DNA from 3 places in the Enterobacter cloacae complex sp. HYC042_NIDB genome. Region 1 is predicted to be linked to each of the others. Evidence: predicted binding sites of a transcription regulator. Region 1 holds the regulator's gene; each other region holds the start of a gene.

Region 1 (7,060 bases):
AACAAAAAATAGCCAACCGTATAAAATTCACACGCGTTTCGCTTGACTGCAAAGCAAACGGGCCAGCGATGGCTGACCCGTGGAAAGGTAAAATAACACGCCTGCCGTCAGGCGCTCTTTTTGGCAATTAATCGTTCCGGAATAACGAAACTAAAGCGGGTTCCCTTACCCAGGGTACTCTGGATATCAAGACGGCTTTCATGGTGATTCACCGCGTGTTTCACAATCGCCAGCCCCAGGCCGCTCCCCCCCGTCTGCCGCGATCGCGCTTTATCCACCCGGTAGAAGCGCTCGGTCAGGCGCGGAATATGCTCCGGGGCGATCCCCGGCCCGTTATCCTCAACGCTAAACTCGGCGCCTGCCGGCGTATGCTGCCAGCGCACCACGATATCCGTTCCTTCCGGCGTATGGTTTACCGCGTTGTACACCAGGTTGGAGATGGCGCTACGCAGTTCATCCTCGCTGCCCAGCACCTTCAGCGTGTTGTCGACGTCAAAGGTCAGCTGATGTTTTTTATGGCTTAACGTCTGCGCTTCACGCTCGACGACGCGCAGCATCATTGGCACATCAATGGTGTCATTCAGCGCAAGAGAAGGCGCCGCTTCAATCTTTGACAGCGTCAGCAGCTGCTTCACCAGCCCTTCCATACGGTGCGTTTGCTCGCGCATCGTATGCAGCGCTTTTTCACGCGGCGCGCCTTCCAGGGTTTGCTCCTGCATCATCTCCAGGTAGCCCTGCAGCACGGTCAACGGGGTGCGTAGTTCGTGGCTGACGTTGGCGAAGAAGTTACGACGCGCCCCTTCCAGCTGGTGCATCTGGGTGACGTCGCGCGCCACCATCAGCCACTGGCGATCGCTGTAGGGCATCACGCGGATTTCCAGATGGCGACCGTTATTCAGCTTCAGATTGTGGGGACGGGTGAAATCACGCTTTTTCAGATACAGCGTGAACTCGGGATAACGCAGAAGGTTAAGGATATTCTGACCATTGTCGTCCGGCCAGCGCAGGCCCAGCAGCTGTTGCGCAAGCCCGTTACACCAGAAAATAGTTCCTTCTTCTGTCGTCAGGATCACCGCATCCGGCAGCGACTCTGCGCCGCTGCGAAAGCGTTTGATCAGGCTTCCCAGCTCGCGGCGACGCTTTTTATTACGCATCTGCATCTGGTGCAGGCCGTACAGCAGCGGCTCCCAGCTGCCGCTTCCCGGCGGCGGGGTCATACTGCGGTCCACCCACAGCCACCAGGAGAGACGCAGCAGGTTCCAGAAATGCCAGGCTAACAGCCCGGTGACCGCCGCCAGCAGAAACCACGGCAGATGCCCAAGTAAGGCCCCCAGAAGAAGGGCCGGAATACAGCATAAGATCAGTTCAAAGACGAGCCTTTTCCATGACAGACGTTCCAGCACGCGTCACACTCCTGTCATTATTCAGAAACGGGTCGAGAAACGATAACCCGTGCCGCGGACCGTCTGTACCATGCGATCGTGGCCGCTCAGTTCCAGCGCTTTTCGCAGGCGGCGGATATGTACGTCAACCGTCCGGTCTTCGACATACACGTTAGTTCCCCAGACGTTATTCAGCAACTGCTCGCGGCTGTAAACGCGTTCCGGATGGGTCATAAAGAAGTGCAGGAGTTTAAATTCGGTAGGCCCCATGTCGAGGGGATTTTCGCCGGTCATCACGCGGTGTGACGTTGGGTCAAGGCTGAGGCCCTGCATCTCGATCACCTCTTCCACCGCCATCGGGGAAATACGGCGCATGACGGCCTTAATGCGGGCAACCAGCTCTTTCGGGGAGAAAGGCTTGGTAATGTAATCGTCCGCGCCGGTCTCCAGACCGCGCACGCGATCCTCTTCCTCTCCGCGCGCCGTGAGCATCACCACCGGGATGTCGCGGGTCAGCGCTTCACGCTTCAGATGTTTGATAAACTGCAGTCCGGAGCCGCCGGGCAACATCCAGTCAAGCAGAATCAGATCGGGCCAGGGTTCATTCAGCTGGTTCACCGCGCTGTCATAATCTTCCGCTTCAACCGGCTGGAAGCCATTTTGCTCGAGCACGAAGCACACCATTTCACGAATTGGAGCTTCATCTTCTACGACCAGAATACGTCTCGCCATACTTTGCCCTGTCTTATCTTATTTAAGTTACAAGTTTGTAATGCGGCGCCATTATGCGTCAGATTTATGACAGATTTATGAAAAACAGTACCACTATAAATGGCAAACTGTTGTTTTATTACAGCGGTTATTTTCCTTTCCCTGACAGTTTATAATCGCCCGCATCGTTTTTCGCCACGGATCTCCTATGCGCATACTTCACACCTCGGACTGGCATCTGGGTCAAAATTTTTACAGCAAAAGCCGTGCGGCTGAACATGAAGCGTTCCTGAACTGGCTTCTGGAAACGGCCCAGGCGCACGAGGTGGATGCCATTATTGTGGCGGGTGACATCTTTGATACCGGTTCGCCGCCGAGCTATGCGCGTGAACTGTATAACCGCTTCGTGGTGAACCTGCAGCAGACCGGCTGTCATCTGGTGATTGTCGCCGGAAACCATGACTCCGTCGCCACGCTCAATGAATCCCGCGACATCCTGGCGTTTCTCAATACCACCGTGGTCGCCAGCGCCGGGCACGCGCCGCAGATCCTGAAAAAACGCGACGGGTCGCCGGGCGCGGTACTTTGCCCGATTCCCTTTTTACGTCCACGCGACATCGTGCACAGCCAGGCGGGACTGTCGGGCGCGGAAAAGCAGCAGCATTTATTGCAGGCCATCACCGACTACTATCACCAGCAGCACGCGGAAGCCTGTGCCCTGCGCGGTGAACAGGCCATTCCGGTCATTGCCACCGGGCACCTCACTACCGTCGGGGCCAGCAAAAGTGACGCGGTCCGCGAGATCTATATCGGTACGCTGGACGCCTTTCCGGCGCAAAACTTCCCGCCCGCGGACTACATCGCGCTCGGGCACATTCACCGCGCCCAGGTCATCGGCGGCTGCGAGCATATCCGCTATTGTGGCTCCCCTATTTCGCTCAGCTTCGATGAAACCGGAAAAGCCAAATCCGTGCATCTGGTGAGCTTTGATGAGGGCAAACTCAGCGCCGTCGAGACGCTGGAAGTGCCGGTCACCCAGCCGCTGGCGGTGCTGAAGGGCGATCTGGCTGCCATCACCGCCCAGCTTGAGCAGTGGCGCGGCGCTGAGCTTAACCCGCCCGTCTGGCTGGGTATTGAAATCACCACCGATGACTACCTGCACGCTATGCAGCGGAAAATTCAGTCGCTGACCGAAGAGTTGCCGGTTGAGGTGCTGCTGGTGCGCCGCAGCCGCGAGCAGCGCGAGAAAATTCTGCTCGGCGCCCAGCGCGAAACGCTTAGCGAACTGCGCGTAGAAGAGGTGTTCGAGCGCCGACTGTCGCAGGAAGAGATCGATGATGCAAAGCGCGTCAGGCTCAACGAGCTGTTCAGCCATACTCTGCACGCCCTCAATGACGAGGAAGAAAACGCATGAAAATTCTGAGCCTGCGCCTGAAAAATCTCAACTCCCTCAAGGGCGAGTGGAAAATTGACTTCACCGCGGAGCCTTTTGCCAGCAACGGCCTGTTTGCCATCACTGGCGCAACCGGCGCGGGTAAAACCACCCTGCTCGATGCCATCTGCCTGGCGCTCTACCACGAAACCCCGCGCCTGAATAAGGTCTCTCAGGCGCAAAACGATCTGATGACGCGCGATACCGCCGAGTGCCTGGCGGAAGTGGAATTTGAGGTGAAAGGCGTTGCCTATCGCGCATTCTGGAGCCAGAACCGGGCGCGCAACCAGCCGGACGGGAACTTGCAGGCACCGCGCGTGGAGCTGGCCCGCTGCGAGGATGGCAAGATTCTGGCCGATAAGGTGTCGGATAAACTGGAGCAAACCGCGGCGCTCACCGGGCTGGACTACGGCCGTTTTACCCGTTCAATGCTGCTCTCGCAGGGGCAATTTGCCGCCTTCCTGAATGCCAAACCGGCCGATCGCGCAGAACTGCTGGAAGAACTCACCGGCACCGAAATCTACGGCCAGATTTCCGCGATGGTGTTTGAGAAACACAAAGCCGCCCGCAGCGTGCTGGAAAAATGCGAGGCGCAGGCGGCGGGCGTCGTGCTGCTCAGCGAAGAACAACAGCAGCAGTTGCAGCAAAGTTTGCAGGCACTTACTGACGAAGAGAAAACCCTGCTGGCCCAGCAGCAAAGCCAACAGAAAGATTTTCAGTGGCTTACGCGTCATGACGAGCTCGTGCGGGAGCAGCAGCGCGTTGCCGCCCTGCAGCAGCAGGCGCAACAGGCGCAGGCGAACGCGGCGCCGGAACTGGCAAAACTCCAGCTTGCCCAGCCCGCCGCCCAGCTTCGTCCGCTCTGGGAGCATCAGCAGGAGCAAACCGCACGTCTGACGCAAACCCAGCAGCGAATTAACGAAGTAAATACTCGCTTACAGACCAAAACCGCACTGCGCGCGCGGATCCGCAATACTGCCCTGCGTACCCATGAGCGGCTACAGGCCGAACTGACGGCGCTGGGACAGTGGCTGGCGGAGAATGAGCGTTATCGCCTGCTGGGCCAGGAAATTGCCGGCTGGCGCGCCCAGTTCTCACAGCTAAACCGTGACAAAAGTCAGCTCGTCGCGCTTGCTGCGCGGATGACTGAGCTACGTCAGAAGCTGGCTGAGATGCCGGAAAATACGCTGACGCTGACGGCGGATGAGGTCAGCGCGGCCATGGAGCAGCAGTCCCGGTCCCGCACGCTACGCCAGCAGCTGACGTCGCTGCATGCCCGCTATCAGCCGCTGCAAAAGCGCCTGAGCCAGAACGGTGAAAGCGTGCAGAAAGCCCAGGCGGAGCAGAGCAAGCTCAATGAAATCCTGGCGCTGCGCCGCCAGCAGTACAAAGAGAAACAGCAGCACTATCTGGACCTGAAAGCCCTGTGCGAACGCGAAGCGACGATTAAAAATCTGGAAAGCTATCGCTCACGGCTTGAGGCAGGCAAACCCTGCCCGCTGTGCGGCTCCCACGAGCATCCTGCCGTGGAGACCTACCGGTCGCTTGAGCTGACGGATAACCAGCGTCGCCGTGATGCGCTCGAAAAAGAGGTCGCCGCGCTTAAGGAGGAAGGCCTGCTGGTACTGGGACAGGTTAATGCCCTGGCTCAACAGATCCAGCGTGAGACAGACGAAGCGCAGATGCTTTCTCAGGAAGAGCAAGCGCTCACTAAAGCGTGGCTGGAGGCGTGCGCGTCTTTGAATATCGCTTTGAATATTCAGGAGGATATCGCGCCATGGATGAACGAGCAGGAACACTACGAGCGCCAGCTTTACCAGCTCAGCCAGCGTCTGAACCTGCAAAACCAGCTGAACGAGCAGGAAGCGCAGGAACGCCAGTATCAGCAGCAGCGCACCGCAACGCGCCAGGCGCTGGAACATACCCTTCTCGCGCTCTCGCTTAGCGTTCCCGAAGAGGGTAATGAAGCCGACTGGCTGCATGCCCGCGAAGCGGAATTTGCCCACTGGCAGGAGAAGCAAACGCAGCACGGCGTGCTTCAGGAACGCATGAGCGCGCTGAAGCCGCTGCTCGACACGCTTCCGGCAACACACGGCGAAGAGGCTGAGCCGGCCATTCCTGATGACTGGCGCGACATCCATAATGAATGCGTGTCGCTGCAAAGCCAGCTCGCCGCCCTGCAGCAGCAGGAGGCGCTGGAGCGCGAGCGCCTGCAGCAATCGCAGACGCAGTTCACCGCGGCGCTCTCCGCAAGCTGTTTTGCCGATCGGGATGCGTTCCTTGCCGCGCTGCTGGATGACGATGCTATTCGCCGCCTCGAACAGCTGAAACAGTCGCTGGAAAACCAGATACAGCAGGCCGCGGCCCTTTCCGGCCAGGCTAATCAGCAGCTGCAGGCGCACCTTGCGCTGCGCCCGGAAGAACTTGACGCGGATGCGTCTACCCTGCAAAGCCAGCTGCAGCAGCTGGCGCAACGGCTTCGTGAGAACACCACGCATCAGGGCGAGATCCGCCAGCAGCTTAAGCAGGACAGCGATAACCGCCAGCATCAGCAGGCGTTAATGCTGCAAATTGAAGAGGCCGCGCGCCAGGCCGACGACTGGGGCTATCTCAACGCGCTGATCGGCTCCAGCACCGGCGACAAGTTCCGCAAGTTCGCTCAGGGGCTGACGCTGGATAACCTGGTCTGGCTCGCAAACCAGCAGCTTAACCGCCTGCACGGCCGTTATCTCCTACAGCGTAAGGCCAGCGAGGCGCTGGAGCTGGAAGTGGTCGACACCTGGCAGGCCGATGCGGTGCGCGATACGCGCACGCTCTCCGGCGGCGAGAGCTTCCTGGTCAGCCTTGCGCTGGCGTTAGCGCTTTCTGACCTGGTCAGTCACAAAACGCGGATTGATTCCCTGTTCCTGGATGAGGGATTCGGCACGCTCGACAGTGAAACGCTGGATACCGCGCTGGATGCGCTCGACGCGCTGAACGCCACCGGGAAAACCATCGGGGTGATTAGCCACGTCGAGGCGATGAAAGAGCGCATTCCGGTGCAGATCAAGGTGAAGAAGATCAACGGACTGGGGTATAGCAGGCTGGACAGGGAGTTTGCGGTGGGGTGAGTGTTGGGTCGATTCGGTCTGGTGCCCTCTCCCTGGCCCTCTAAACATCAAAAACGGCAACGCAAGTTGCCGTTTTGCGTTTACTCCGGCCATAACCACGCCGCGCCGCGCACGCCACTGGAATCGCCGTGGACGGCTTTGCGGATCGGGGTTTCGCACTCGCCGCCGAAGACCCACTGTTTCACCAGATTTGGTACCGTGGCGTACAGCCGGTCAACGTTGCTCATGCCACCGCCGAGCACAATCACGTCCGGATCGAGAATGTTCACTACGTGCGCCAGCGATTTCGCCAGACGCATTTCGTAGCGGCTGAGTGCCAGTTCGGCCACCGGATCCTGTTCTTCCACCAAACGCATTATCTCGTTCCCCTTGAGCGGCTGGCCGCTCAGGCGGTGGTAGTCGGTTGCAAAACCGGTGCCGGAGAT
Region 2 (7,060 bases), 1.1 Mb from region 1:
AAGGCGATACAGCGTCGAATAAACCTCCTTTTACCGTTATTCCGCCGGTTTCAAGGCTGGAGGCCGGGCAGGAGAAAGTATTGCGCATCATGAAAGTGAAGGGCGAACTGCCTCACGATCGGGAATCGCTGTTCTGGCTCAACATCAAAAATATTCCGCCGTCCAGTTCAAACCCCAATTCGCTCGAAATTGCGATTAAGACGCGGATAAAACTTTTTTGGCGTCCGGCGACCCTGAATATCACGCCTGAACGGGCTGCGGCGAAGGTTAAATGGCGTGTTCAAAACCAGCAGCTCGTGATTGAAAATCCGAGCCCGCTACATATTAACGTTATGAATGTCACCGTCGATAAAAAAGACGTTCCCTTAAACATCATTCCCCCTTTTGACACCGTGCGTTTGCCGCTTCCGGAAGGGATTAACGGCCACGCGCTGGTCTGGCGTTTCGTTAACGATTTTGGGGCAATCAGTCAGGAAATTCACGTCACGCTGTAAACATAGGGATGTTTGATATGGGGTGTTTCCGTTTTTTCATTGCGCTGGCCTCGGGGGTATCTCTCGGCTTTTCAGGCGTGACGCTGGCAAAAGATATCTTTAACCCTGCGCTTCTTGAAATTGACCATCCGGTGGATGTTGATATCCACCAGTTTAACCGCGCCAATACGTTACCTGCGGGCTCTTATAAGGTTGATATTCATGTTAACGATGAGTTTATCGATAGCCGGGAGGTCACCTTTATTGAAGATAAGGCTGGCGATAGGCTGCATCCCTGTTTTAAGCACGTCAGGACGGTGCTTGCGGAGCTCGGGGCTAAGGTGGCGGCGATCGGTTCGCTGGATCGCCTGGACGAAAACGCCTGTGTGGACCCTACCCCGCTGATCCCTGGCGCCACGTGGGCGTTCGATACCGATAAGCTGCTGCTCAACGTCACGCTGCCGCAGATTTACATTGATACCACCGCCCGCGGCACCATCAATCCTGCCCGCTGGGATGAAGGTATTAATGCGTTGATGATGAACTATGACTTTTCCGGCTCCAGCACGTTGCAGTCTGATGATGACGACAATAGCGATTTCTACTATCTGAACCTGCGAAACGGGGCGAACATTGGCGCGTGGCGTTTACGCAATTACAGCACGCTAAATATCATTGACGGTCATTCGGATTACCATTCCATCAGCACCTATGTGCAGCGAAACCTCGCGACGTTACGCAGCCAGATCATGCTGGGTGATACCTGGACCGCGAGCGATGTCTTCGACAGTACCCAGGTGCGCGGCGTGCGCCTTTATACCGATGATGAAATGCTTCCTTCCAGCCTGGCGGGCTTTGCGCCGGTCGTTCGGGGCGTAGCGAAAAGCAATGCGACGGTGATTATTCGGCAGAACGGCTACATCATTTACCAATCTGCCGTGCCGCAGGGACCGTTTGCGCTAAAGGATTTAAACACCACCAGCTCCGGCGGCGACCTGGACGTGACCATCAAAGAAGAAGACGGCAGTGAGCAACACTTCACGCAGCCCTACGCCTCGCTGGCCATCCTCAAGCGTGAAGATCAGACCGACGTCGATATCAGCGCGGGTGAACTGCGCGATCAAAGCGAATTCCAGCCCAACGTTTTTCAGGCGCAGATTCTGCACGGCTTTCCTGCCGGGATAACGGTTTACGGTGGCGTGCAGGCCGCGGAAGCGTATCGCTCGGCAGCGGTGGGGGTCGGCAAAGATATGGGGGCAGTTGGCGCGTTTTCCGTCGATATCACCCAGGCACGAGCGCAATTTACGGACGAGGACTCAGAGGAGTCCGGCCAGTCCTGGCGTTTTCTCTATTCGAAACGGTTTGATGAGACGGATACCACGCTGAGGCTGGTAGGGTATCGCTACTCAACGCAGGGCTACTACACCCTCAATGAATGGGCGTCACGCCAGAACAGTCAGCGCGATTTCTGGGTAACGGGCAACCGACGCAGTCGGCTTGAAGGGTCCTGGACGCAGAATTTCGGCGATGGCATGGGGAACATTTATCTCACGCTGAGCCGCCAGCAGTACTGGAAAACCGACGAAGTTGAACGCCTGGTTCAGCTTGGCTACAGCAATGTCTGGCGGTCGCTTTCCTGGAACCTCTCCTGGAACTACAGCGATTCCATCACCACGGCGCAGAGCGCGGAGTATACAGATAGCGACGATCGAGAAAGCGAACAGGTTTTTATGCTGTCGTTCTCCGTGCCGCTGTCAGCATTGCTGCCGGACAGCTATGTGAGCTACGGCCTCACGCAGAACAACAGCGGAAAAGGAATGCACCAGCTTGGCCTGAACGGTACGGCGCTTGATAACCGTAATCTCTCCTGGAACCTCCAGCAGTCCTGGGATGCGGATGACAGTGTGTACAGCAGCAGCGCGGGGGTGGGATATGACGGAACCTATGGCTCGGTTAACGGCAGCTATGACTACAACCAGGACAGCCAGCGGCTCAACTACGGCGCGCGCGGCGGGATCCTGCTGCATGGCGATGGAGTGACGTTCTCGCAGGAGATGGGCGAAACCGTGGCGCTGATTAAAGCACCCGGTGCAGCCGGTCTGGCAATGGAAAACGGCACCGGTACGGCAACCGACTGGCGAGGCTACACCGTTCAAACGCAGCTTAACGCTTACGATGAAAACCGTGTGGAAATTGAGAGCGGCTATTTTGAAAAAGCGAACGTCGAGCTGGAGAACAGTGTGCTTAACGTCATCCCCACGCGAGGTGCGGTGGTGCGGGCGGAATTTATCACCCACGTTGGCTATCGCGTGCTCTTTGAGGTCACACAGGCCAACGGCAAACCGGTTCCCTTTGGCGCAGTGGCGTCTGCCGAACTGGCGACGGGCAGCGTGTCGGGCATTACCGGCGAGAATGGCGAACTGTATCTTTCGGGCATGCCGGAAGAGGGAACGTTCACGCTGAAGTGGGGGAGTGAAAAGACAAAACCTTGCAAGGTCCATTATCAGTTCCCCAAACCAACGGGTGTTGAACTGGTTCAAACAGCGGTCGTGTGCCAATAGGGAAATGAGATGAAACGACGTATCACTTTTATAGCAGTCGCCATGCTGCTTTTTACCCCTTTTTCCCACGCTGCGACGACAGAAGGCGGGGTGTGTTTCGCCATCGGCGGCACCTATATTTTCAATCTGAATCTTAACGGGGCAGAAATACCGGCAGATAAAAACCAGGCGGGAACCGAGGTGCGCGATCTGACGACCCTGCAATCGCCTTCCCAGTATAAACTGGGATGTAACTGCCTGACCCATTTCACCACCACGTTTCGTAGCGTCTACTTCACCGCGCGTTCGCCCTTAAGCGTTAATACCGTTAAAAATGGATATACCTACTACAGGTTGAACGATCACCTCAGTATTGCGTCCTCTATTCACGTGCTGGGACGTGACTATCTCGCCGTTCCCTTTGAGGCGGAGCCCAACCGGGTGACGTCCGGTATCTACTGTTATACCTCCAGTGTAGAGGGCTCAGAGGCAACGCTTGATACCGGCTCTCAGGTAAAAATATCGTTTTTGATCGACAAGCCCTTTATTGGAAAAATTACCGTTCCGGGTACGACGATTGCCACGCTCTATGGCGGTATCGATGAAGCGTCCTCTCTGGCAAGTACCGAGAAGCTCGCCGAAATAAAAATTGCCGGAGACATCGTGGTACCGCAAAACTGCGAGATTGCGCCGGGTCAGTCGCTGGAAATTGATTTTGGAAAAATTCCCGCCAGCGCGTTTTCAGCCACCAAAGGCGAGGCGGTCGGTAGCCGCAAAATCCGCAAGATGATACAGGTGAAATGTACCGGCATGCTGGATGAGAACATCGTCCGATCCGCTTTCCATGCCGATCCCGTTGACGCTGACGCCACGATGATGAAAGTGAACGGCAATGATGATGTAGGGATCGTTATTTATGATAAATGGGACCGCGTCGTCAACGTCAATGGGGGGAGCATGGAGATGGATATGGGAGCCAACCAGGGGGGCGCCGAAGTTAACTCACTCACCTTCTCTGCTGCCCCGGCCAGCGCGACGGGGAGTATTCCGAAGCCCGGCGCCTTTGAAGCCTGGGCAACCGTGACCTTCGAAATTCAAAATTAATAACAACGGCTGTTTATGACAGCCGTTGTCATATTCACATCTTTGAACCAGGCTTAACGCATCTCAGTGTGACATTATCATGACAGGGATATGATTTTATTTGTATTAAAATCATTACCTTAAATCAAACACGTTGATTGTCATAAAACTGTCATATTTCGTACATTTATCTGTCACCTGTTTGTCCTATTTTGCTCATCGTAGCCACTTAAACAATGATTTACGAAATCCTTGCAGGAGACATTATGAAAGTTATGCGTACCACTGTCGCAACTGTTGTCGCCGCGACCTTATCTCTGAGCGCTTTCTCTGCTTTTGCAGCAGCAAGCCTGACTGGCGCTGGTGCAACCTTCCCTGCGCCGGTGTATGCCAAATGGGCGGATACCTACCAGAAAGAAACCGGTAACAAGGTTAACTATCAGGGTATCGGCTCCTCCGGTGGCGTAAAACAAATTACCGCGAATACCGTTGATTTCGGCGCATCCGACGCTCCGCTGTCTGATGAAAAACTGAATCAGGAAGGCCTGTTCCAGTTCCCGACCGTGATCGGCGGCGTTGTGCTGGCCGTTAACATCCCTGGCCTGAAATCAGGCGAGCTGGTGCTGGACGGCAAAACCCTGGGCGATATCTACCTGGGCAAAATCAAAAAATGGGATGACGAAGCCATCACTAAGCTGAACCCGGGCGTTAAGCTGCCTTCGCAGAACATCGCTGTGGTTCGCCGTGCTGACGGCTCTGGTACCTCCTTCGTGTTCACCAGCTACCTGGCAAAAGTGAACGAAGAGTGGAAATCGAAAGTCGGCTCCGGCTCTACCGTTAACTGGCCAACCGGTCTGGGCGGTAAAGGTAACGACGGCATCGCTGCCTTCGTACAGCGTCTGCCGGGCTCTATCGGTTACGTAGAATACGCTTACGCGAAGCAGAACAACCTGGCTTACACCAAACTGGTTTCTGCTGACGGCAAACCGGTTAGCCCAACTGAAGAGAACTTCGCTAACGCAGCGAAAGGCGCTGACTGGAGCAAATCCTTCGCACAGGATCTGACTAACCAGAAAGGCGACAACGCGTGGCCAATCACTTCTACAACGTTCATTCTGATTCACAAAGATCAGAAGAAACCAGAGCAAGGTACTGAAGTGCTGAAGTTCTTTGACTGGGCATACAAAAACGGCGGCAAACAGGCTAACGACCTGGATTACGCCAGCCTGCCAGACAGCGTGGTTGAGCAGATTCGTGCTGCATGGAAAACCAACGTGAAAGACAGCAGCGGTAAAGCATTGTATTAATTTAGCATTCTGACGAAAATGGCGGGTGGCGCTTGCGCTTACCCGCCGATTTCGTAAACGCGTTTAACAGAAGAGTGATTTATGGCTGCAACCAAGCCTGCATTTAACCCTCCGGGTAAAAAAGGTGACATGATTTTCGGCGCGCTGGTCAAACTGGCTGCGCTGATTGTGCTATTGCTGCTGGGCGGCATTATCGTGTCTCTGATTTTCTCCTCCTGGCCGAGCATTCAGAAATTCGGTTTCTCCTTCCTGTGGACCAAAGAGTGGGACGCGCCGAACGATATCTACGGTGCGCTGGTGCCGATTTACGGTACGCTGGTGACCTCGTTCATCGCCCTGCTGATTGCGGTTCCGGTAAGCTTCGGTATTGCGCTGTTCCTGACGGAACTCGCGCCGGGCTGGCTGCGTCGCCCGCTGGGTATTGCCATCGAACTGCTGGCGGCCATCCCAAGTATCGTATACGGCATGTGGGGCCTGTTTATCTTTGCGCCGCTGTTTGCCACGTACTTCCAGGAGCCGGTAGGTAATGTTCTCTCCGCCGTTCCGTTTGTGGGTGCCCTGTTCTCTGGCCCGGCATTCGGTATCGGTATTCTGGCGGCAGGTGTGATCCTCGCCATCATGATTATTCCGTACATTGCGGCGGTAATGCGCGATGTCTTCGAACAAACCCCGGTGATGATGAAAGAGTCGGCCTACGGCATCGGCTGTACCACCTGGGAAGTTATCTGGCGCATTGTCCTTCCGTTCACCAAAAATGGGGTGATCGGCGGCGTAATGCTGGGCTTAGGTCGCGCGCTGGGTGAAACTATGGCGGTCACCTTTATCATCGGTAACACCTACCAGCTCGACAGCGCTTCACTCTATATGCCGGGTAACAGTATTACCTCCGCGCTGGCAAACGAATTTGCCGAAGCGGAATCCGGGCTTCACGTCGCAGCGCTGATGGAACTGGGTCTGATTCTGTTCGTTATCACCTTCATTGTTCTGGCGATTTCCAAGCTGATGATCCTGCGTCTCGCGAAAAATGAGGGGGCACGCTGATGGCAACTCTCGAAATGCAAAGCACCGCTCAGCTTGCCGAATCCCGCCGCAAAATGCAGGCGAAGCGTCGTTTTAAAAACCGCATTGCGCTGACGCTTTCCATGGCAACGATGGCATTCGGCCTGTTCTGGCTGATCTGGATCCTGATGTCCACCATCACGCGTGGTATTGATGGAATGTCTCTGGCGCTGTTCACCGAGATGACGCCGCCGCCAAATACGGCGGGTGGTGGTCTGGCGAACGCCCTGGCGGGCAGCGGCCTGCTGATCCTGTGGGCGACCGTTTTCGGTACGCCGCTGGGCATCATGGCCGGCATCTACCTGGCCGAGTACGGGCGTAAATCCTGGCTGGCAGAGGTGATTCGCTTCATTAACGACATCCTGCTTTCCGCTCCGTCGATTGTCGTGGGCCTGTTTGTTTACACCATCGTAGTCGCGCAAATGGAACACTTCTCCGGCTGGGCGGGCGTAATTGCGCTGGCGCTGCTGCAGGTGCCTATCGTCATTCGTACCACCGAAAACATGCTGAAACTGGTGCCGGATAGCCTGCGTGAAGCAGCTTACGCGCTGGGTACGCCGAAATGGAAAATGATTTCTGCGATCACCCTCAAAGCGTC
Region 3 (7,060 bases), 390 kb from region 1:
GCGGCATCAGGAGTATCTGGCGACCCTCAAGCGCGTGCTCCCGGCACCGTTCCTCGGGGAAATCCCCTGGATTGCTGGCGATGCTGAGCAGGCCGAAACCGGGCGTTATCTCGACCTCAGCGTCTTGCTTCCCGCGACATCCAGTGGGCAATGAGCTCATCGTTCAGCTCGCTAACGTGGCCCTGAGCCACGTTACGCCCGCGATAAAGCATGCAAAACCGATCCGCCACCCGGCGGATAAACGACAGCTGTTGCTCCGCCAGCAGCACCGTCATGCCTAACTCTCGGTTTAAGCGCCCCAGCAGCTGCGCCAGCTTCTGGGCAAATCCGTGTCCTGCCCCATGCGTAGGCTCATCCAGAATCAGCATCCGTGGGCGGTTGACCAGTGCATTCGCCAGAGCGAGCTGATACTGATCCTCTGGCGAAAGGGCATTGCCCCGCGTCTGACGACGCGCGTAGAGTTCCGGGAACAGATCGTATACGTCGCTTTTCGCCGCCGGGTCGGGTTTCCCCATCGCCCGCATGGCAATATGCAGATTCTCCTCAATCGTCAGTTGAGAGAAAATACGCCTGTCCTGCGGCACATAGCCTATTCCCGGCTCTGAACGTTGTTCCGGTGCCGGGCTGAGCAAATCACGCGGCGGTGCGCCCGCTTCATGCCAGATAATCGTGCCGCTTTCGACGGGGATGTTTCCGGTAATACAGTTCATCAGGGTGGTTTTACCCATCCCCGGCAGGCCTATGACGCCTGTACACATCCCTTGCGGAAAATCCAAATCCACGTTCCATAGCGTATGTTGGCTTCCGTAAAACTGATTCACTGCACGCAGACTCAACATCTTTCTCTCCTTAAAAATGCGTAGGGATAGGCCTGACGTGAAGCTGCAAAACGCTTGCCAGAAACCTGAAATCGATTAAAAAAACGACTTTTTTAGGAATAAGCCACAGGAGAGCAGGGTAAAAACGCGTGGCTTGCACATCGACGGTGCCGGGAATGGTGAGTTGTGGTGCAGGACGAAAAATGGCTGAAATGTGAGCAGGATCGCATCTGTTGGTTATGAATGACTCAACTGTTTATCGTCAAAAAAGAGCTATAAAAATTTTTTGTTGCCGCCTCGTGGGAAAATCCGGGAATTTGCTGAGCGGCGGTCTACACGGGCTGGAAGCAGTTATCCACTATTCCTGTGGATAACCATGTGCATTAGAGTTAGAAAACACGCGATAAGCGAGAGAAGACGCGGCTTTCGCCCAAATTGACGCGAAACGCGGCTTTAGAAAATATCGTTTAAAATTTAATTGCTTAGATAAAAGCAATTACCGTAATGAAAGTGTCACTCGTTGCCATAAAACTATCATTACCTGGCTTGACAAATGTTAAAAAAGAAAAAGTTCTGGGGATAACCCAACCTGGCTGGTTTTTTATCTCGTCAGAGCCTAAATTTTGTCCGCTAACGCGCTAATGACTCCGCCGCTACGCTAAATATCCTGACACGCTACTGGTTTTTCATCCAGTGTTTTTTACTGGCATTCCTGGCAACAACGAGTAAAATTACTCACCTGCCGCTTATAACGTCATCAGGTCGTCGCCCATGAGTAAACCGTTCAAACTGAATTCTGCTTTCCGCCCCTCTGGCGATCAGCCTGAGGCGATCCGTCGTCTTAAAGAGGGGCTGGAAGACGGGCTGGCGCACCAGACGCTGCTGGGGGTAACCGGCTCGGGCAAAACGTTTACTGTCGCCAACGTGATCGCTGACCTGCAGCGCCCCACGATGGTGCTTGCACCCAATAAAACCCTCGCGGCACAGCTATACGGCGAGATGAAAGAGTTCTTCCCGGAAAACGCGGTGGAGTATTTTGTCTCCTACTACGATTACTACCAGCCGGAAGCCTATGTGCCGAGCTCTGATACCTTCATCGAGAAAGATGCTTCGGTGAACGAACACATCGAACAGATGCGACTGTCGGCGACCAAGGCGCTGCTTGAGCGACGCGATGTGGTTGTGGTCGCGTCTGTTTCGGCGATTTACGGCCTGGGCGATCCGGATCTCTATCTGAAGATGATGCTGCACCTGACGCAGGGGATGATCATCGATCAGCGCGCAATTTTGCGCCGTCTGGCCGAGCTGCAGTACACCCGAAATGACCAGGCCTTCCAGCGCGGGACGTTCCGCGTGCGCGGTGAGGTGATCGACATCTTCCCGGCGGAATCGGACGATATGGCGCTGCGCGTCGAGCTGTTTGACGAAGAGGTTGAGCGTTTGTCACTTTTCGACCCGCTGACCGGCCACGTTGAGTCGGTGATACAGCGTTTTACCATCTACCCTAAAACGCACTACGTGACGCCACGAGAGCGTATCGTGCAGGCGATGGAAGAGATCAAAGAGGAGCTTGCAGAGCGCCGTAAGGTGCTTCTGGCTAACAATAAGCTGCTGGAAGAGCAGCGCCTGAGCCAGCGCACCCAGTTCGATCTGGAGATGATGAACGAGCTGGGCTACTGCTCGGGTATCGAAAACTACTCACGCTTCCTCTCCGGGCGCGGGCCGGGCGAGCCACCGCCGACGCTGTTTGACTACCTTCCGGCCGACGGTCTGCTGGTGATCGACGAATCCCACGTCACGATCCCGCAGATCGGCGGGATGTACCGCGGTGACCGCGCGCGTAAAGAGACGCTGGTGGAGTACGGCTTCCGCCTGCCGTCAGCGCTGGATAACCGTCCGATGAAGTTTGAAGAGTTTGAGGCGCTGGCGCCGCAGACCATCTACGTGTCGGCCACGCCGGGCAACTACGAGCTCGAGAAATCCGGCGATGAGGTGATCGACCAGGTGGTCCGTCCGACCGGGCTGCTGGATCCGATTATCGAAGTGCGCCCGGTGGCGACCCAGGTGGACGATCTGCTCTCTGAGATCCGCGCCCGTTCCGCCATCAACGAGCGCGTGCTGGTGACGACGCTCACCAAGCGCATGGCGGAAGACCTGACCGAGTATCTTGAAGAACACGGTGAGAAGGTGCGCTATCTGCACTCGGATATCGACACCGTGGAGCGCATGGAGATTATCCGCGATCTGCGTCTGGGCGAGTTTGACGTGCTGGTGGGGATCAACCTGTTGCGAGAAGGTCTGGATATGCCGGAAGTCTCGCTGGTGGCGATTCTGGACGCCGATAAAGAGGGCTTCCTGCGCTCTGAACGCTCCCTGATCCAGACCATTGGCCGCGCCGCGCGTAACGTCAACGGGAAAGCGATTCTGTACGGCGACAAAATCACCCCGTCGATGGCGAAAGCGATTGGCGAAACGGAACGCCGACGCGAGAAGCAGCAGCGCTACAACGAAGAGCACGGCATTACGCCGCAGGGGCTGAACAAGAAGGTGGTGGATATTCTGGCGCTGGGTCAGAACATTGCGAAGACCAAAGCGAAAGGCCGCGGCAAGGCACGTTCAGTGGTGGAAGAAGATACCGTCGTACTGACGCCGAAGGCGCTGCAGCAGAAAATCCACGAGCTGGAAGGGCAGATGATGCAGCACGCCCAGAACCTGGAGTTCGAAGAGGCGGCACAGATCCGCGACCAGCTGCATCAGCTGCGGGATCTGTTTATCGCGGCATCATAGGTAAAGCGGCGTGTATTCCCCCTCTCCCCGTGGGAGAGGGCTGGGGTGAGGGCATCAGGCCGCACAAAGCGAACCTAACCCAACGCCTGAATCGCTTTCTCCAGCGCCTCGCGCAGCAGGTGGCGGTCGTGACGATATTTAATATCGCTGGCTTCCAGCGGCTCCTGCACCACTACGCGATCGCCAATCCCTGTCACATCCACTTTTGGCCCAACCACGACACCGTCGATAATTTTCTTACCGACGTACTGCTCCATCAGGTCCAGCTTGTCCGCCAGCGACAGGCTCGCCGCTGCCGGGCTCAGCTCACGGCCCAGGTTACCGATATAGACCATCGGGGCAGGGGTGCGACGCAGCGCCTGCGCCAGCTCTTTTACCAGCAGAATGGGCATCAGGCTGGTATAAAAACTGCCTGGACCGATCAGGATAAGATCCGCTTCACCAATGGCCTCCACCGCTTCCCGCGTGGCGGGTACGCTCGGATAGGTCATCAACTCCGTTGGCGGCAGGAGGAGCTGGTCAATGTTCACCTCGCCGTAAACTTCATGCCCTTCGGCATCGATTGCCATCAAGTCAACCGGTTGTTCAGACATGGGGATCAGGAATGCGTCCACCTTGAGCAGATTACGGATTAAGTTGATGGCTTCCAGAGGCCGTACGCTCAGGTGATCCAGCGCCTTTAACATCAGATTTCCGAGGTTATGCCCGGAAAGTTCGCCATTGCCGCCAAAACGGTACTCAAACATCGCCGACGCGACGCTCGGCTCGGTAATTAACTGGTTCAGGCAGTTGCGCATATCTCCCCAGGCAATGCCGCCTTCAGCCCGCCTGATCCGCCCGGTTGAGCCGCCGTTGTCGGTGGTTGTCACTATCCCTGTCAGCCGTGAGCCCAGTGACGACAAAGAGGACATGACGCGGCCCAGGCCGTGGCCTCCGCCAAGAGCGACCACTCGGTCAAGATCCGCAAAAGTGCGATTGCGCATACGTATTCCTTATCACGTTCGATCGCGTAACAGTAACCTAACTACCCCCAAAAGACGATGCCTCACCCAATGCAAAATGACGTATATCAATGCGAAAATGCGGTTTTTAGGTATTCTGTAGCGAAAATGCAGGACTGAATCGCTATATACATAATTATATAGCGAAAAGCGACAATGGCGGAGTGTCGATTTCCACGCTACTATCGCCATAACCACGTTTTCAAAACTGAAAACATACACTCTAGCCCTGGCGCCTGTGTCGAATGATATGGCGCCCTGGCCGTGGCGGATTTGCCACCAGGGTACAGAAAGAAATGACTGTGCCTCCCGATTTGGAAAGGTGTACATGGCTTCACAACTTACTGATGCTTTCGCGCGTAAGTTTTACTACTTGCGTCTGTCGATTACCGATGTGTGCAACTTCCGTTGCACCTACTGCCTGCCCGATGGCTACAAGCCGGGCAGCGTCACCAATAATGGCTTTCTCTCCGTAGATGAAGTGCGCCGCGTCACGCGTGCGTTCTCTGAGCTCGGTACCGAAAAAGTCCGTCTGACCGGTGGCGAACCCTCCCTGCGCCGCGATTTCCCCGACATCATTGCCGCCGTACGCGAAAACGAACGCATCCGCCAGATCGCGGTGACCACCAACGGTTACCGCATGGCGCGTGACGTGGCCACCTGGCGCGACGCTGGCCTAACCGCGATCAACGTCAGCGTGGACAGCCTTGATGCCCGGCAGTTTCACGCCATTACCGGTCAGGACAAGTTCCGCCAGGTGATGGACGGCATCGATGCGGCGTTTACCGCCGGGTTCGAAAAAGTCAAAGTCAACACGGTGCTGATGCGCGACGTAAACCACCATCAGCTGGACACCTTCCTGGCGTGGATTAAGTCCCGTCCCATTCAACTGCGTTTTATCGAGCTGATGGAAACGGGCGAGGGCAGCGAACTGTTCCGCCGCCACCATATTTCCGGCATGGTGTTGCGCGACGAGCTGCTGAAACGCGGCTGGATCCACCAGATCCGCCAGCGCAGCGACGGCCCGGCACAGGTCTTTTGTCACCCGGATTACGAAGGCGAGATTGGGCTTATCATGCCCTATGAGAAAGACTTCTGCGCCAGCTGCAACCGCCTGCGCGTCTCTTCTGTCGGCAAACTCCATCTCTGCCTGTTTGGCGACGGTGGCGTGGATCTTCGCGATCTGCTGGAAGATGATGCCCAACAGGGCGCACTTCAAGCACGTATTTCCGAGGCGCTGACGCACAAAAAGCAGACCCATTTCCTGCATCAGGGCAACACCGGCATTACTCAGAACCTGTCCTATATCGGCGGGTAATCAGTCTTTAGAAGGAACCAGAAGATGAGTCAGGTCAGCGCAGAATTTATCCCGACACGCATTGCTATTCTTACCGTTTCCGACCGCCGTGGCGAAGAGGATGATACCTCCGGCCACTGGCTGCGTGAGGCGGCCCATGACGCGGGGCATACCATCGTCGATAAAGCGATTGTGAAAGAGAACCGCTACGCCATTCGCGCGCAGGTCTCTCAGTGGATCGCCAGTGCTGAGGTGCAGGTGGTACTGATCACCGGCGGCACCGGCTTTACCGCGGGCGATCAGGCCCCCGAGGCGCTGATCCCGCTGTTTGACCGCGAGGTGGAAGGCTTCGGCGAAGTGTTCCGCATGCTCTCCTTTGAAGAGATTGGTACCTCCACGCTGCAGTCGCGCGCGGTGGCCGGCGTGGCAAACAACACGCTGATTTTCGCCATGCCGGGCTCGACCAAAGCCTGCCGCACCGCATGGGAAAATATTATTGCCCCGCAGCTGGATGCCCGTACCCGTCCTTGTAATTTTCATCCCCATTTGAAGAAGTAAACTATGTCACAACTGACCCACATTAACGCCGCTGGCGAAGCGCATATGGTGGATGTCTCCGCCAAGGCCGAAACGGTGCGCGAGGCGCGTGCTGAGGCATTCGTCACCATGCTGCCGGAGACGCTGGCGATGATTATCGACGGCAGTCACCATAAGGGCGACGTCTTTGCGACCGCCCGCATCGCCGGTATTCAGGCTGCAAAACGGACCTGGGACCTCATCCCGCTCTGCCATCCACTGATGCTGAGCAAGGTGGAAGTGAACCTGCAGGCGCAGCCGGAGCACAACCGCGTGCGTATTGAGTCCCTCTGCCGCTTAACCGGCAAAACCGGCGTGGAGATGGAAGCCCTGACGGCGGCCTCCGTCGCCGCGCTGACCATCTACGACATGTGCAAAGCGGTGCAGAAAGATATGGTGATTGGCCCGGTTCGTCTGCTGGCAAAAAGCGGCGGCAAATCCGGTGATTTTAAGGTGGACAGCCATGATTAAGGTGCTCTTTTTCGCCCAGGTGCGTGAGCTGGTCAATACTGACAGCCTGACGCTGGACGCCTCTTTTGAAAACGTCGCCGCCCTGCGCGCGCACCTGGCGGCACAAAGCG

What was found. The regulator PhoB, encoded in region 1, activates phosphate uptake and scavenging genes when phosphate is short. The targets are predictions, from matches to a motif close to CTGTCATAAAACTGNCNNAT.
Region 2: a site for PhoB is predicted at 4,255-4,274, ahead of pstS (phosphate ABC transporter substrate-binding protein PstS). Genes of this name have one in related genera too.
Region 3: a site for PhoB is predicted at 1,339-1,358, ahead of uvrB (excinuclease ABC subunit UvrB). Genes of this name have one in related genera too.

Annotation. Positions count from the first base shown of each region.
Region 1 covers NZ_CP109650.1:1,233,770-1,240,829, reverse strand. Annotated here, with positions in the region: gene phoR (phosphate regulon sensor histidine kinase PhoR) at 108-1,403, opposite strand; gene phoB (phosphate response regulator transcription factor PhoB) at 1,425-2,114, opposite strand; gene sbcD (exonuclease subunit SbcD) at 2,302-3,507, shown strand; gene sbcC (exonuclease subunit SbcC) at 3,504-6,635, shown strand; gene mak (fructokinase) at 6,716-7,060, opposite strand, start outside.
Region 2 covers NZ_CP109650.1:173,868-180,927, forward strand. Annotated here, with positions in the region: gene OKF39_RS00810 (fimbrial chaperone) at 1-494, shown strand, start outside; gene OKF39_RS00815 (fimbria/pilus outer membrane usher protein) at 512-3,034, shown strand; gene stgD (fimbrial protein StgD) at 3,044-4,117, shown strand; gene pstS (phosphate ABC transporter substrate-binding protein PstS) at 4,363-5,403, shown strand; gene pstC (phosphate ABC transporter permease PstC) at 5,485-6,444, shown strand; gene pstA (phosphate ABC transporter permease PstA) at 6,444-7,060, shown strand, end outside.
Region 3 covers NZ_CP109650.1:1,619,197-1,626,256, forward strand. Annotated here, with positions in the region: gene bioD (dethiobiotin synthase) at 1-154, shown strand, start outside; gene OKF39_RS07700 (ABC transporter ATP-binding protein) at 117-839, opposite strand; gene uvrB (excinuclease ABC subunit UvrB) at 1,590-3,605, shown strand; gene yvcK (uridine diphosphate-N-acetylglucosamine-binding protein YvcK) at 3,680-4,588, opposite strand; molybdenum cofactor riboswitch at 4,814-4,947, shown strand; gene moaA (GTP 3',8-cyclase MoaA) at 4,935-5,924, shown strand; gene moaB (molybdenum cofactor biosynthesis protein B) at 5,949-6,461, shown strand; gene moaC (cyclic pyranopterin monophosphate synthase MoaC) at 6,465-6,950, shown strand; gene moaD (molybdopterin synthase sulfur carrier subunit) at 6,943-7,060, shown strand, end outside.